2 regions of the Lactobacillus sp. M0390 genome follow, and region 2 is predicted to be linked to the other one. Evidence: riboswitches for the same ligand, from Rfam matches in the RefSeq annotation. Region 2 holds a riboswitch; the other holds the start of a gene.
The links. Region 2 has a riboswitch for thiamine pyrophosphate ahead of thiM (hydroxyethylthiazole kinase). Riboswitches for the same ligand answer to the same signal wherever they lie in the genome.
Positions count from the first base shown of each region.

Region 1: it holds a riboswitch for thiamine pyrophosphate, as region 2 does, so the genes downstream of both, H3R25_RS07235 (ATP-binding cassette domain-containing protein) here and thiM (hydroxyethylthiazole kinase) in region 2, are expected to answer to the same signal.

Region 1 is NZ_JACFPH010000003.1:173,002-180,632, forward strand. Features, by position in the region: gene H3R25_RS07205 (hypothetical protein) at 1-105, opposite strand, end outside; gene H3R25_RS07210 (iron-sulfur cluster biosynthesis family protein) at 296-658, opposite strand; gene H3R25_RS07215 (SLC13 family permease) at 850-1,950, shown strand; gene H3R25_RS07220 (LemA family protein) at 2,063-2,632, shown strand; gene htpX (zinc metalloprotease HtpX) at 2,644-3,537, shown strand; gene H3R25_RS07230 (AraC family transcriptional regulator) at 3,590-4,528, opposite strand; TPP riboswitch at 4,694-4,785, shown strand; gene H3R25_RS07235 (ATP-binding cassette domain-containing protein) at 4,833-6,188, shown strand; gene H3R25_RS07240 (energy-coupling factor transporter transmembrane protein EcfT) at 6,197-6,850, shown strand; gene H3R25_RS07245 (ABC transporter ATP-binding protein) at 6,893-7,631, opposite strand, start outside.
Region 2 is NZ_JACFPH010000002.1:375,642-383,272, forward strand. Features, by position in the region: gene H3R25_RS05765 (tyrosine-protein phosphatase) at 1-164, opposite strand, end outside; gene glpK (glycerol kinase GlpK) at 198-1,700, opposite strand; gene thiD (bifunctional hydroxymethylpyrimidine kinase/phosphomethylpyrimidine kinase) at 1,848-2,660, shown strand; gene H3R25_RS05780 (type 1 glutamine amidotransferase) at 2,729-3,397, shown strand; gene tenA (thiaminase II) at 3,478-4,140, opposite strand; TPP riboswitch at 4,275-4,374, shown strand; gene thiM (hydroxyethylthiazole kinase) at 4,457-5,245, shown strand; gene thiD (bifunctional hydroxymethylpyrimidine kinase/phosphomethylpyrimidine kinase) at 5,257-6,060, shown strand; gene thiE (thiamine phosphate synthase) at 6,072-6,728, shown strand; gene gap (type I glyceraldehyde-3-phosphate dehydrogenase) at 6,867-7,631, opposite strand, start outside.

The sequences.
Region 1 (7,631 bases), on a different contig from region 2:
AGCAACAACTGCTGCTACGTGAGCAACACGCTTCTTACCGTTTTTCTTGTTCTTAGGTCTTTGGTTTGGTTCACAACCAGTGTTGTAATTTTCACCTTTACGCATAGTACTATACTTCCTTTCAGATTTTCGAAAATCTCATTTAGTTTACCACGTAAGGCTCAAGCAGGCAAGGATGCTTCTTTAAAAGTAACTTATTACCATTTATTTTTTCACAAAAACAAAAAGACAATCTAAATTAGACTGTCTTTTCGCATTTAATTAAAAAGTTTTAGCGTATTAGTTGCCATTATTTTTACTTATTATATTCATTAACTGTGACAGCACCGTCAATCACGCCGCCATCGTCTGCAAGACTCATTGCTGCATTCTTTTCATCAACAACTAAGTCGTTACCTAAGTATTGCATTTCAGCAGGACTAGTATATAAATCAAGGCCTGCATTGTTCTCAACTTCAATTGTAAAGTCAGGGTCTTTTTGATCCAAAATCACAAATTGGAAACTTGAACCAACGGTGCATGTACCACCAACGTCAGAATATTTATTAGAACCATCATTCAGTGATAACAAAACTACCTGGCCATCTTTAACTTGGCCCTTAATCTTATCTGCAGCTTCAGGTTTGATATTTACTTTAACAGTTTCTGAATTACTCATAATAAAATTACCCCCTAATCTTTGTCTGTTTCCCTAAGTATAGGGTATAGTAAGTTGTGAAGTCAAAAATTATGTTTATTAATCTTGCAGCCTTTTTGCTAGCCAAAAATATATATTGCGAACACAGAAAAAAAAGCTCAAAATAGACTTATTGACTTTGGATGATTGTAATGTGTGAAAGGGGACATTTTATGACCGTCTTAAAAAAAGTTTTTAGTGACCGCATTTTGCAAATTACTGCAGTGGTGACACTGATAAGCCTTTTTTTCGCTAGACCACGTCTCGAAGACATTAATTTACATACGATTTTTTCTGTAGCTGCAATGCTAACTATCATTCAAATCTATGCTTACTTGCATGTTCTTGATGTTTTAGCCTATAAATTGACTAGTATTGCTGATAACATGCAGAAATTGAATATCTTGTTCACCTTATTAGCAATCATCTCTGGAATGTTCTTAGGTAATGACATAACTGCTCTTACCTTGATTCCACTATATTTAAATATTGCCAAAAGATGCGATTTACCACAAATTTTGCCGGTTACGTTAATTGGCATGGGCGCAAATATCGGCGCCGCGTTTACGCCATGGGGTAATCCACACAACATTTTTCTTGTCAGCAAGTACTCTGTTAATGCGCTTGAGTTTTTCTCGTGGTCATTGCCATTACTACTTTCTGCTTTGGTGATCGCATTCATTATCTTTCACTTTATTCCGCGCACCAAGATTCCAGTTCAAGATATTAAACAAATTGATATTAGTGTACGACCAACTGTTATCACTACCGCAGTTTTCGCTCTGTTCTTTTTGGGTGTCTTTAAAGTTATCAATGTAGTAATTCCAATGGTTGTTGCGATTATCTTGGCTCTACTAATTAATCCCAAAATTTTACTAAAAGTGGATTACGCGCTATTACTAACTTTTACCTGCTTTTTTATTTTCATTAGTGATATCCAACAAATTCCAATCGTCGTTAGTTTAATTCACGCAACGGTGAATTCTGAAACTTCTACCTACTTTACTTCCATCCTCTCAAGCCAAGTCATCAGTAACGTACCTGCAACTATCTTAGTCGGTAAGTTCACCACTCACGCCAAGGCACTGTTTCTAGGCTCTAATATCGGTGGCTTTGGCTCACCAATTGGCTCAATGGCTAACATGCTAGTACTCAAGACCTTTACACAAAATGCCTCAGTTTCACGCGGTGATTTTTTTAAAAAATGGATTGTGATGCAGTTCGCCGGTTTGCTTATTTTGACTTTAATTGGCTGGGTACTGCTCCTAGTTTAAAAGTTAATTATTTATTAGGTTTTACCAGTAAACGCTGTGTAAAGCCTTTTTTTATATTCAAGTGCACAGTTATCAGTTATAATTAACTAATATTATTCTAGGAGGAAAAACAATGTCTAATCTTACCTTAACAATTTGGATAGCAGTAATTATTGTCGTATTAATATTGGCAATTTATATCGCTATCTACAATGGCTTGCAAAAAGCCAAAGTATATACTGACGAAGCTTGGAGTCAAATTGATGTTCAGCTAAAGCGTCGTAACGACTTAATTCCTAACTTAGTTGAAACCACCAAAGGTTATGCTAAGCATGAAAGTGAGACACTAGAAAAGGTAGTTCAACTGCGTAATCAATTAACTAACATTCCTAGTGATGATCACGCTGAAACTTTAAAGGTATCGAATCAGCTTTCAGATAGCTTAAAAACTATTTTTGCTTTATCAGAAAACTATCCTGACTTAAAAGCAAACCAAAACTTTGCTAAATTGCAAGAAGAATTAACTAACACTGAAAACAAAATTGCTTATTCAAGACAGCTTTACAACTCATCTGCTGCTCTTTACGATCAAAAGCTATTAACCTTCCCTTCAAATATTGTTGCTGGAATCCACGGCTTCAAAAAGGTTGATTACTTGCAGACAGCCGAAGCTGAAAAAGAAGTTCCTAAGGTTAAATTTTAGATACTAATCTCATGTTATTTCAACAAATTGCTCGTAATAAACGAAAAACAGCTGGCATCATGGTGGTGTTTACGCTCATTTTAGCTCTTGCTGGCGTTGGATTCGGCTATCTTTTTGCGGACAATCCAATCTTGGGGCTGATTATTGCCCTTGTTGCTTGTGCAATCTATTTACTAATAGTTTTGCCCAATCCAGCTAACTTAGTAATGAGCTTGAATCATGCCCAAGAAGTTCATGAAGCCGACAATCCCGAGTTATGGCATGTTGTTCAAGACATGGCTCTTGTTGGTAAAGTTCCGATGCCGCGTGTTTTCATCATTAATGATGCTAGTCCAAATGCCTTTGCAACAGGGCGGGACCCTGAGCATTCAGCAGTGGCAGTTACACAAGGACTCCTCGACATGATGAATCGTGAAGAACTCGAAGGCGTTTTAGGACACGAAATCTCTCACATTAGAAACTATGATATTTTAGTTTCAACCATTGCCGCTGTTTTAGTAGGTGTTATTTCATATTTATCTGGTATTGCCAGCCGCTATATCTGGTGGATTGATGATGATCGTGATAGTGACAATGATAGTAACAACGCTATTGTAATGGTTTTTAAAATTGTTGCGATTATCTTTGTTCTTATTTTGGGACCACTTTGTGCTAGTCTTGCGCAAATGGCATTATCGCGTAATCGCGAATACTTAGCAGATGCTTCCTCAGTCGAATTAACACGTAATCCGCAAGGATTAATATCTGCTTTGGAAAAAATTGATGGTTCCGATCCAATGAAACAAGCAGATCCAAGTAGCGCAGGAATGTACATCGAAAACCCACTTCATAAAAGGGGTACTACACATTTATTTGATAGTCATCCACCTACAAAGGACCGAATTGAGCGGTTAGAAAAAATGTAATTTTAGTTATTAAAAAATGCATCCCTTAATAGGGGTGCATTTTTTGCTCATTTTATTTCAGATTAATATTGGCCTGTCTAAACAGTTCAGCCCGCATTTGAACAGGCGTTTCATGATAGTACTCACCAAACTTTTTATAAAAGAATGATTTTCCATTGTAGCCTACCCTAGTAATAATTTCCTTGACTGAAATGTCGGGACGGGCAAGTAAATTGCGCGCTTCTTGCATTCGTCTCTCGTCAACGTGTTCGACAAAACTTTTACCAGTCTTCTGCTTAACCAAGGTCGAAAAATAATTCGGATTCAAGCCAAAATGCTTGGCCGCTTCATTCAAAGTAACATCGGCAAAGTTCTCATCAATGTATTGTTCCAAGGCTGTTTGTGCAAATTTAGGTGCAGCAGTCGGCGCCTTTTCAAAGTCCTTGTTTCTAAGTGCTGCTACAAATAAGATACTAAGCTCGGCAAGCACCATGTTTTCAACAAAAAGATTCTGATTAAGATATTCATCGATAATCTTTTTCATTATTTGTGCAGAGCTCGACATTGCTGAACAATTTAAATTTAATAGTCTGTTTGTTGTCATTAGCTTACTGATGTGATCAATTACAGCTTTTTCTTGTTCACTAAAGTACTGTTTCTTTTTTAAAGTAAATTGTTCGGACAGCCTTTGACTAAGTTCTATTTTAACTAGTAAATCTTTTTTGCCCTGCTTTTCCACTTCATATTCACTCTTTTTTTGCAAAAGAATAATATTACCAGCAGAAATCGTGAACGCCTGACCGTTAATTTTGGTTTTTGTAGTCCCAACAGCTTCATAAAGAATCGTTAGTCCTGTTGTTTGATAACGATGGACCCCGCCGTTATGATTTTCGAGGTTAATTGTAAACAAGTCAAAGTCATTACTGCCTGGACTCAATCTTATTTCATTGGAATCAGAAGTAGTTGCATCAATTACACTTGTTAAATACTGTTCCTGTTTCACCGTTGCCATAGTTATCACCCGCCTATTAGTATCTTTTTTTCATAATTTTATTATATCGTAATTTTTAACCCTAAGTTGGACTTGAGCTATCATTTTTAACAAAAACCCGTATGCTTTTTTCACTTCTTGCTGCAATCTAGACAAGTACTAGGTTCTTTTTGTATAATAATCATGAATATACTAAAGGGGTGCCGTTAGGCTGAGAATATACCCATTGAACCTGCTTTGGACAATGCCAGCGAAGGGAAACTAATTATTTTGCGCCGTTGAACATCATTGTTCAATGGCTTTTTATTTATCTTGGTAAGAAAAATTGATCAGAACAAACCAGCTCTCATTTTCATACGACGAGCAACAGAAAATACTTAATAACATTACACTCGAAATTCCAACTAGCAAATTTTCGCTACTCATTGGGCCTACTGGCTGTGGTAAGTCCACTTTGTTAAAAATTTTAGCCGGCCTTTATCCTAAATATGCTGGTAAAGTTAGTGGAACAGTTGAACTAGATGGATTACGTTCCGCGATGATGTTTCAAAATGCCGGTGAGCAGTTTACTATGGCAACTCCACGAGAAGAAATAATTTTCGCTCTCGAAAATTTACAACTAAGTAGTGATCAATATCTAGAGCGACTTAACGATGCAACCAAGTTTACGCAAATTGAACAGTTACTGGATCAGAAAATAACGACACTATCGGGTGGTGAGCAACAACGAGTTGCACTAGCTGTCTTAGTCGCAATGGATGTTGATTTGTTTTTACTTGATGAGCCGTTTGCTAGCTGCGATCCTGAAGCACGTCAATTTTTAATTACTAAATTGGCGCATTTAAGGGATAAAGGAAAAACGATTATTTTAACTGACCATGTTTTGACTGGCTATGAAAACATTTGTGACTACTTGTTTCAATTTAAACGTGATAATGTCACGCTGCTAGATGAAGCAAGTAAAAATGAACTATTGCATGATAGTCAACAGGAACACACTTATACTTTTGCCCTTCCTGAAAATGAAACTCCATGTTTTGTTTTAACTAATGCTCAAGTTGAACAAAATCGTATTCTGTTAAAGCAAGACCATCTAAACATCATTGCTGGCAAAACAACACTAATTACCGGTGCCAACGGTGTTGGCAAGACTTCATTATTTAATGTTCTGACTAAAATGCTCCCGTACAGAGGAAGTATTACCTACGACAAGCGGGAAATCCGTAACCAGACGACAAGAAAATACTTACTGGAAGTTGGGCAAATTTTTCAAACCGCAACTGACCAATTTATTGCCGTTTCGGTTGAAGACGAAATCAAGCTCAGTCTGAAGCAAGCAAAAGACAGCTACTTTACAAAAGAAAAAATAGCCGAGATGTTGGATTATCTCGACTTAAGTCAAACCAAAGATCAAGTTGTCTATTCTCTTTCAGGCGGTCAACAAAAGAAGTTGCAGATTTTATTAATGTTAATTTCCAGCCAAAAAGTGTTACTGATTGATGAGCCATTGAGTGGCTTAGATCATGAATCGGCACAAAAGGTCATGAACTTATTGCATGAGAGTCAGAAACAACGGCACCAAACGTTGCTTATTATCAGTCATGAATTAACTAATCTTGCCGACTGGTGTGACTACCATTTAGTTTTTAGTAATCATTATTTAACATACAGTAATAAGTGAGGTAAAAGATGAATCCTAGTTTCAAATTTCTTTTAGCACTAATCATTTCAATTGAGTTATCGCTTAAAACTAGTTTAACAACCAACTTATTGGTAATTGTTTTTGCTGTTGTCTATTTACTTACGCAAAAAATCAAATTTAAAAGTCTATTATTTACCCTGCTTACGCCATTAATTGCGGCATTCACCATTTTTGCGACTCTTTACTGGTTTGCCCCGCAGCCTAACCTCGAAAATGCACTCAGTCTGTCTAGCCGTATTTATGTCTACACACTAACAATCTGTTGCGTATCAATCAAAACAACTGCAGAAGAATTAGCCCGTTCACTCGAACAGAATTTTCATTTACCAAGTAAGTTTGCTTATGGCGTCTTGGCCGCATTAAATATCATCCCCCAAATGAAACGAGCAGTTAAGCAAATTCGCATTGCTGGAATGATGCGCGGAGTTTACCTCAGTTTTTGGTCACCTGTTTTATACTTCAAAGCCATCTTGGTAGCGCTGAATTCAGCTGAAAATCTGGCGCAAGGAATGGAATCTCATGGCTACGTCGAAAGTGCGAAACGCTCGGTGATTGTTGCCGTGCCACTTAAAGCCAGTGATTGGCTATGGAGTGGTGTCATCTTAATATTAGTCAACCTTGCACTGTTTACCTTAAAGTAACAAAAAATAGTTCCATCAAGTTAATACTTTTTGGAACTATTTTTATTTACTCAAATGAATTTCTCGATCAAACATGCTGTTCATATGTTCATTGAAGTTATGTGCAATGAAAATAACGGTGTTGGGCTTCTGCAATAGCTGCTGCAAGATTTCCAGTGTTGCTGTTTGATCAATCGCGCTGGTTCCCTCGTCAATTAATAAAATATTACTATCATGAACCTGTGCACGTGCCAAAATGATTTTTTGTCTTTGACCACCGGAAATATTCAGCTTTTGCAGATTAATTTCAGTATTAAGACCTTGTGCAAAAGATGATGTATCAGTGAGCCCTATATTTTGACCTACTATTTCAGCCAGGCCATCCAGCTGATCGTTAAACATTGTAATATTACTTTTAATAGTGCTTGGGAACAAAATAGGATCCTGTGCAATATAACCGATCTTAGTAAGATCAGGTTCAATAATTTCACCTGCTTGATTCATAAACTCAAGTTGCCCAGAGCTAGGCGCAAGAAAGTTTAGAATCAATTTAAATAAGGTTGATTTACCTGCTCCACTATCACCAGTAAGTAAAATTTTCTCACCATACTTGACCTCAATATCTGGAAATTTTAGGGCTTCACCATTTTGAAATTTCACTGCTAAGTCTTTTGTCCTGAAGGCGTAGGGACTTTCATGAATTTCAGTTTCACTATGCTCTCTTACAGGTAAAGTTTCCACGGTAATCTTGTCTCTTAATGAACTAGTGCCCTTAATTAAGCCTAGATAAAATGGTAAATAT
Region 2 (7,631 bases):
TGCAAATCCGCAAGACGCTCTTTATCCTCATTTGATAGGGAACTAAGGGAATCTGAACGATAGATTTTATTCCACTTAACAGCTTGTTCTGCCTTATTTTGATAGCCACCAACGTCCCTAAAGTTTAGCGGTCCGTCCAATTTTACAATTCGATCATGTGCCAATTTGCTCAACTCCTTTTTACTTAATTATCGCACTTATTCACCGTGAGCAAAAACTTGAGTTGCCTTAACAGCCCTCTTCCAGCCTTGGTATAACTTCTTACGTTTTGACTCTTCCATCTTACTTTCAAACGTCTTACCGACAACAAAAACGTCTTTTAGTTCATCAACATCTTTCCAATAACCAACTGCTAAGCCTGCTAAAAATGCAGCTCCCATCGAAGTTGTCTCTAAAGTCTGAGAACGTTCAATCTTTATTCCTAAAATATCTGCTTGGAATTGTAGTAGATAGTCATTATTTGAAGCGCCACCGTCAACACGTAAAGTTGGGATTTCGATTCCTGAATCAATTTGCATTGTGTCAACAACGTCGCGGGTCTGATATGCCAAGGATTGCAGCGTTGCTTTAATAAAGTCATTTTTATTGGTTCCACGTGTAACACCAAACACTGCTCCTCGAGCTTCTGAATCCCAGTACGGTGCCCCAAGACCCGTAAAGGCTGGAACAACATAAACTTCATCCTCTGACTTGGATGCTAAAGCGGCTTTTTCAGACTCTTCAGCCGTTTTAACCATCTTCATCGAGTCGCGCAGCCACTGAATAGCACTACCAGAAACAAAAATCGAGCCTTCAAGCGCATAGTTAATTTTACCATCTAAACCATACGCAATCGTAGTTAATAAGTTATTATCCGACTCGGTTGGTTCTTCACCAGTGTTCATAACGATAAAAGAGCCGGTGCCGTAAGTATTTTTAACCATACCCTTCTTAAATGCCAACTGGCCAACTAGTGCTGCTTGTTGGTCACCTGCAATACCACAAATTGGTACTTCCCCACCAAAAAAGCGGTAAGACTTTGTATAGCCATAAATTTCAGAGTTTGATCTAACTTCCGGCAACATTTTCTTAGGAATGTTGAGTAATTCAAGAATGTCATCATCCCACTTTAAGTCGTGGATATTAAAAAGCATTGTCCTTGATGCATTGGTGTAATCCGTAATGTGGGCTTCACCATCAGTTAACTTCCATAATAACCAGCTATCAATGGTGCCAAATAGAAGATCTCCCTTTTCTGCTTTTTCTTGTGCGCCCTCAACGTGATCCAAAATCCAACGAATCTTAGTTGCACTGAAATACGGGTCAATGATTAAACCAGTTTTCTTATGAATCATTTCACCATAACCATCAGCCTTGAGCTTCTCCGCCAATTCTGTGGTTTGTCTTGACTGCCAAACAATTGCATTATAAATTGGTTTACCAGTTTTTCGATCCCAAATAACAGTCGTTTCACGCTGATTTGTAATCCCAATTCCCTTAATTTGTTCTGGGCGAATACCCGAATTTATAATGGTATTAGCAATGGTAGTTTGAACAGCGTGCCAGATTTCTTCGGCCTTATGTTCAACCCAACCGGGTTGCGGAAAATACTGTGAAAATTCCTTTTGTGAAGCAGAAACCTTGTGGCCCTCATGATCAAAGATCATTGCTCTAGTTGATGTTGTACCTTCATCAATTGCCATAATGTATTCTTTTAACATATTGTGTTGTGTTTCCTTCCTAGAAGAAAGCGATTTACTACAATTCTACTATTTGCCGCTTTTTTTACAAGAAATAATTATAACATTACACCTGTTTTACGTTATACTTGGGACATAAAGTTTTGATTAAAAAGAGGATACATAATAATGAAAAAAGAAATTATTGCTCTAACCATCGCGGGAAACGATAGCGATGGTAGTGCAGGCATGACTGCCGATCTCCACTCGTTTTACGCACGTGGAGTGTACGGAATGGGATTACTAACTGCAGCAGTTGCTGGAAATACTACTGGTATTTTTGCACAAGAGGTTATGCCCATTCCATTTATCCAAAAGCAATTTGAAGTCTTAAATGACGACTTCAAAATTGATGCATTAAAGACTGGTATGCTGGCCAACAAAGAAGTTATTGGCTGTGTTGCCGAAAATTTGCGCAAATATGACATGGGTAAAATTGTTCTTGATCCCGTTATTATGACCAAACATGGTGATACCCTCTTAGATGATGATGCTTATCAGGCCTTTTTAGACGACTTAATGCCACTAGCTGATATCATTACACCTAACTTTTATGAACAGAAAAAGTTAACTGGACTTGAATTAGCTACATCAGATGAAGTACGTCAAGGTGCTAAGAAACTGCAATCAATGGGTGCTAAAAATGTTTTAATGAAGGGCCGCCATGACGATACTAGCCAGTCTGAGGTAATTGACGTGTTACTAGCTGAAGATGGTAAGTTCTACGAATTCACCAAGCCTTTCATCAATACTGAAAGAATTAACGGTACAGGCGATACCTTATCCGCCGTTATTGCCGCTGAATTGGCTAAAGGCAATTCTATTCTTGATAGTGTCAAGATTGCCAAGGAATTTACTTATGAAGCAATTGCTCATCCAATTGAAGTTGGCTCAAAATATGGTCCAATTAATCATTTCGCAGCACAAGAAGATACGAAGTAATTATCTTTTGCCCCTACTGCTCCTTTAAGATATACTTTAACGAGATAGTAATAGTTGGAGTGTTTTTTATGGCAAACAAAACAATTAAAATTGCATATTTATACGAAGATTTGATGAATACTTACGGTGATTCCGGAGATGTCAAAATCATTCGCTACTTGTTAAAAAAGCAAGGCTATTCAACCCAAATTGATAACGTCTCTTTAGGTGATGAATTTAATGCCTTTGACTACGACTTCGTCTTTTTTGGCGGTGGTCAGGACTTTGAGCAAACTGTCATTGCTAAGGACTTGCCAAGACACAAGGAAACTTTAACTAAATACATCAATGACGGTAAGCCGATGCTAGGAGTTTGTGGTGGCTATCAGCTTGTTGGCACCTATTACAAAACTAACTCTGGTGTCACAATTAAGGGCCTAGACATTTTACCGTTTCATACCGTTTTTAAAGCAGATAAGCGAATGATTGGCGATACTCGCTATATGAGTGAATGGGGCGAAGTTAGAGCCTTTGAAAATCACTCCGGTCAGACTTATTTTGATGATTCAGATAAGTTACATCCCCTGGGTGAAATGATTGAAGGTTATGGTAATAATCCTCAAGATCACGTTGAGGGGCTCCGCTACCGCAATTTCATCGGAACATATTCACATGGTCCTCTCTTAAAAAATCTCAATGTTGCTAATGCAATTGTCAAAATGATTTTATCTTGGCATGATGAACGAGTTAGCGCATAAATATAATGAAAACAAATAGCTCCGAATTATTTTCGGAGCTATTTTTGCTTATTAAAAATCATACAACTGATAAGTATCAATTACTTCCATTCTTCCTGATTATAAGCCATTTGCCAAAATCTTAGTTCATAGTAGCTGCTTCTTAAAAATGCATCCTTCATTTTAGCAAGTTCTTTTTTAGGGACATTGGTTGCGAGCTGGTTAATCAATGCTAACAGTTTTTTTACATTAACTGCATACCAGTCACTGTCGTATGTATCAATCCATTCTTGATAATACTTCACCGGCGATCCTATTTTAGCCATTTTATGACCAATTTCTTGATAAAGCCAATAACATGGTGCAATTGCACACAAAGCTCCAGCTAAGCCATCTCTTTGTAATGTTAGGTAGAGATGATTAACGTACGCATATGCAGTTGGCGCAATTATTGTAGTATCAACTTCATCATCTGTAATGTTAAGTTCTTTGAAAAACTGCTTGCGCACCTCTACTTCGGATTCTTGAAGATCCTCTGCGCTTGCCAGCACAAAGTTTTTAATATTTAAATCTGTAGTTTGCTCTGCAATTAACTGATGAATTTTGGCAAACTCAGATAAATAGTATCGATCCTGGAGCAAATAAAAGCGAAATTTAGCAAGTGGTAATTCTCCACTTTGCAATTCGATGATGAATGGCTGCTTTTCACTTTTAATCCACAAGTCACTAACTAATTGATGCAGTTGATCCGTAAACTCAACCATCTTTGTTCTCCCTAATACCTAATAAATAATAATATAGTGTTTAAATTTCTCTTAGTTTACCCTAGTATTTTTTTATCAGCAAATTCAGATAAATACTTATTGTCTTGGTTTTTAAAAGCATGTATAATTGAAAGCGATAACACGAGGGGTGCCTTTGGCTGAGATAAAATTTATATTTTGAACCCTTTGAACCTGTAAGCTAATTCTTGCGTAGGAACGTGTCAAATAGGCTCTTTAACTGCTTTGACACTCCTAAAATCGTGTCAAAGCTTTTTTCATAGCTTTAAAACGAGGCAAGTATTTTTAGGAGATATACATGAAACTTAACCTTTTAACTAAATTACGTGAAACCAACCCAGTTGTCCTTAACGCTGCAAACTTTGTCACCGTTCAAGATGTGGCTAATGGATTAAATGCGCTTGGTGCATCACCAATTATGAGTAAAGAAATCGCTGAAGCTGATGAGATGGTCCAAATGGCCTCAAGTCTGGCTATTAATTTAGGAACCTTGACTAAATTGCAGATTGAACAAATAAGCAAATTAATGCAGCTAGCTGTTCGTTACCAAAAAACCATCGTTTTGGACCCAGTTGCCGTAGGAGCCGTCAAATATCGCCTAGATACGGCTAACAATCTATTAGCTAATTTCCCTGTCAGTATTATTCGTGGAAATGTTGGTGAAATTGCCGCTTTAGGAGGCTTTAATTGGAACGCCAAAGGAATTGATGCAGGTACTGGAGATGAAAACGTCGATCAAATCACCCAAGAAACTGCTAAAAAATTTCACTGTGTAGTTATTGCAAGTGGTGCAACAGACACCATTAGTGATGGGCAAAAAATAGCTCACATTTATAATGGCACGCCACTATTTCAGGCACATGTAGGATCGGGTGATATGCTATCCAGTATCGTTGCCGCTTTTGCAGCAATTTGTCCCGATTCATTTGAAGCTGCTCAAACAGCAACTCTTGTTTTTTCAGCAACAGGTGAATTATTAGCGCAAGAACATACTGAAGTTGGTCCTGGTACCTTCAGTATGTATCTCATGGATTATCTAGCTAAAATAAGCATTTCTCAAATTGAAAATGTCGCTAAGTTTGATTAGGAGGCTTCTTAATGACAGAAGAAATTAATTCTTTCCCACAAGTTTTAACTATTGCAGGTACCGATTCAGGTGGTGGTGCTGGAATCATGGCTGATCTTAAAACATTTCAAATGCAAAATGTATTTGGTACTGCTGTAGTTGTAGCAGTGACTGCTCAAAACACACTTGGTGTACAAGACTCATTTTTAATGCCACTAGATATGATTGATGCACAGTTCAGCTCTTTAGCTTCTGATTTTAAAATTAGAGCTTGTAAAACTGGTATGCTCGGTGATGCTGCACATGTTCATCAAGTAGCACTTAACCTACAAGAATATGATTTTGGACCTATTACGGTTGATCCTGTAATGGTGGCTAAAGGTGGGGCACCTCTTCTAAGTGAAGATGCAGTTGAAACTGTTAAGAGTGAGCTTCTGCCACTAGCTAATTTAATTACTCCCAATTTACCAGAAGCAGAAGTTCTAACCGGAATTCATGCTAAGAATGAGGAAGACTATCCTAAACTGGCACAAGTTTTACGTGATTTAGGGGTTAAAAATGTTTTAATTAAAGGTGGCCATTCCAATAGTAAAATAGTTCGCGACTATCTTCTGCTTGAAGATAATAGTGATTGTTGGCTCAGTGGTGAACGTTCTTATACCAAGCGTACACATGGCACTGGTGATACTCTCGCTGCCTCTATCACTGCACAGCTAGCGCTTGGGCACCCACTACTTGATGCTGTGCAGCTTGCTAAAAAATATGTTACTAAAACAATTGAGCAGACTATTCAAGTTGGTCATGGTCATGGCCCTCTCAACCATTGGGCAAAATAAGTGAGGCAAAAATGAAAAAATTTAATCCCAAATTTCTACAGGCATATTTTATTTGTGGTACTCAAGATTTACAACAAAATCAAACACTACCAGGTCTTCTCGAGCAAGCTCTAGAAGCTGGAATTACTGCATATCAATTTCGCGAAAAAGGCATAAATTCAATTTCAGACAAATCAGCGCGACTAGCTATGGCACAAGAATTACACCATCTTTGTCAAAAATATAATGTCCCATTTATCATCGATGATGATGTTCAACTTGCTAAAAGTGTCCATGCCGAAGGAATTCACGTAGGTCAAGACGACGAAAATATTTCCCAGGTAATAAAAGAAGCTAAAAATACGATGTTTGTCGGCTATTCATGCTCAACATTAGCCGAAATTGAAACTGCTAATCAAATTGAAGGAATTGATTACTATGGTAGTGGTCCAGTTTTTGCAACTCAGTCAAAAGATGATGCTGACCCAGTAATTGGTCTTGCAGGGCTAAGCAAACTAGTAAAACACTCTTCAAGACCTATTGTTGCAATTGGTGGAATCGAAGAAAAAGATTTACCTGCAATTGCACAGACCAATGCAGCTGGTGCTTCAGTTATTTCTATGATTACGCAAAGTAATGATATCAAGCAAACAGTCACTCAGATGCTGCAAGCACCATGGCATAAATAAAATATACAAGCTCTTAACACATATTCTATGTTCAACGCTAATAGCTTGATTGATATAATTTAATTACCAAAAAACTCCTAAACTGTTGGTCTCAGTTTAGGAGTTTACTTTTATTTAGAATATGATTTTAAAATTAGTTTAGTTTGTTTTTGCGACTTTCTCCAAGGTACGAATCATCTGTGCTACAAAACCTGATTCGTTATCATACCAAGCGTAACCCTTAACTATTTGACCACCATCTTTACCTGAAACAACCTGAGTCAAAGTTGGGTCAAAGACAGAACCATATTCTGTCCCAATAATATCAGAAGAAACAATCTGGTCTTCATTACAGCCAAAAGTTACACTGTTCTCAGTATGCTTTTTAACTCTTCTGTTGAATTCTTCAACTGTTACTTTTTCTTCAACAACTGCTACTAACTCAGTTAATGAACCAGTAATTACCGGAACACGTTCAGCAATACCTGTTAGTCTTCCCTCTAGTTCAGGAATAACTAAGCCAATTGCCTTAGCAGCTCCAGTTGAATGTGGAATAATATTAGCAGCGGCAGCACGAGCATTACGTACATTGCCTCCGCGATCTGGACCATCTTGTAGCATTTGTGTAGCGGTATAAGCATGAAGCGTGGTCATGATTCCTTCTTTAATGCCAAATTCATCATTCATAGCTTTAGCAAGTGGTGCTAAGCAGTTAGTTGTACATGAACCTGCTGAAAGAATTTGATCTTCTGGCTTTATCTGGTCATCATTAACATTATAGACAATTGTCTTCATGTTACCTGCTGGAGCAGAAATTAAAACTTTCTTTACCCCTGCAGCTAAATGAGCTTGAGCCTTTTCAGTAGAAGTATAGAAACCTGTACATTCAAGTACAATTTCGATTCCGTTATTTTTAACCCAAGG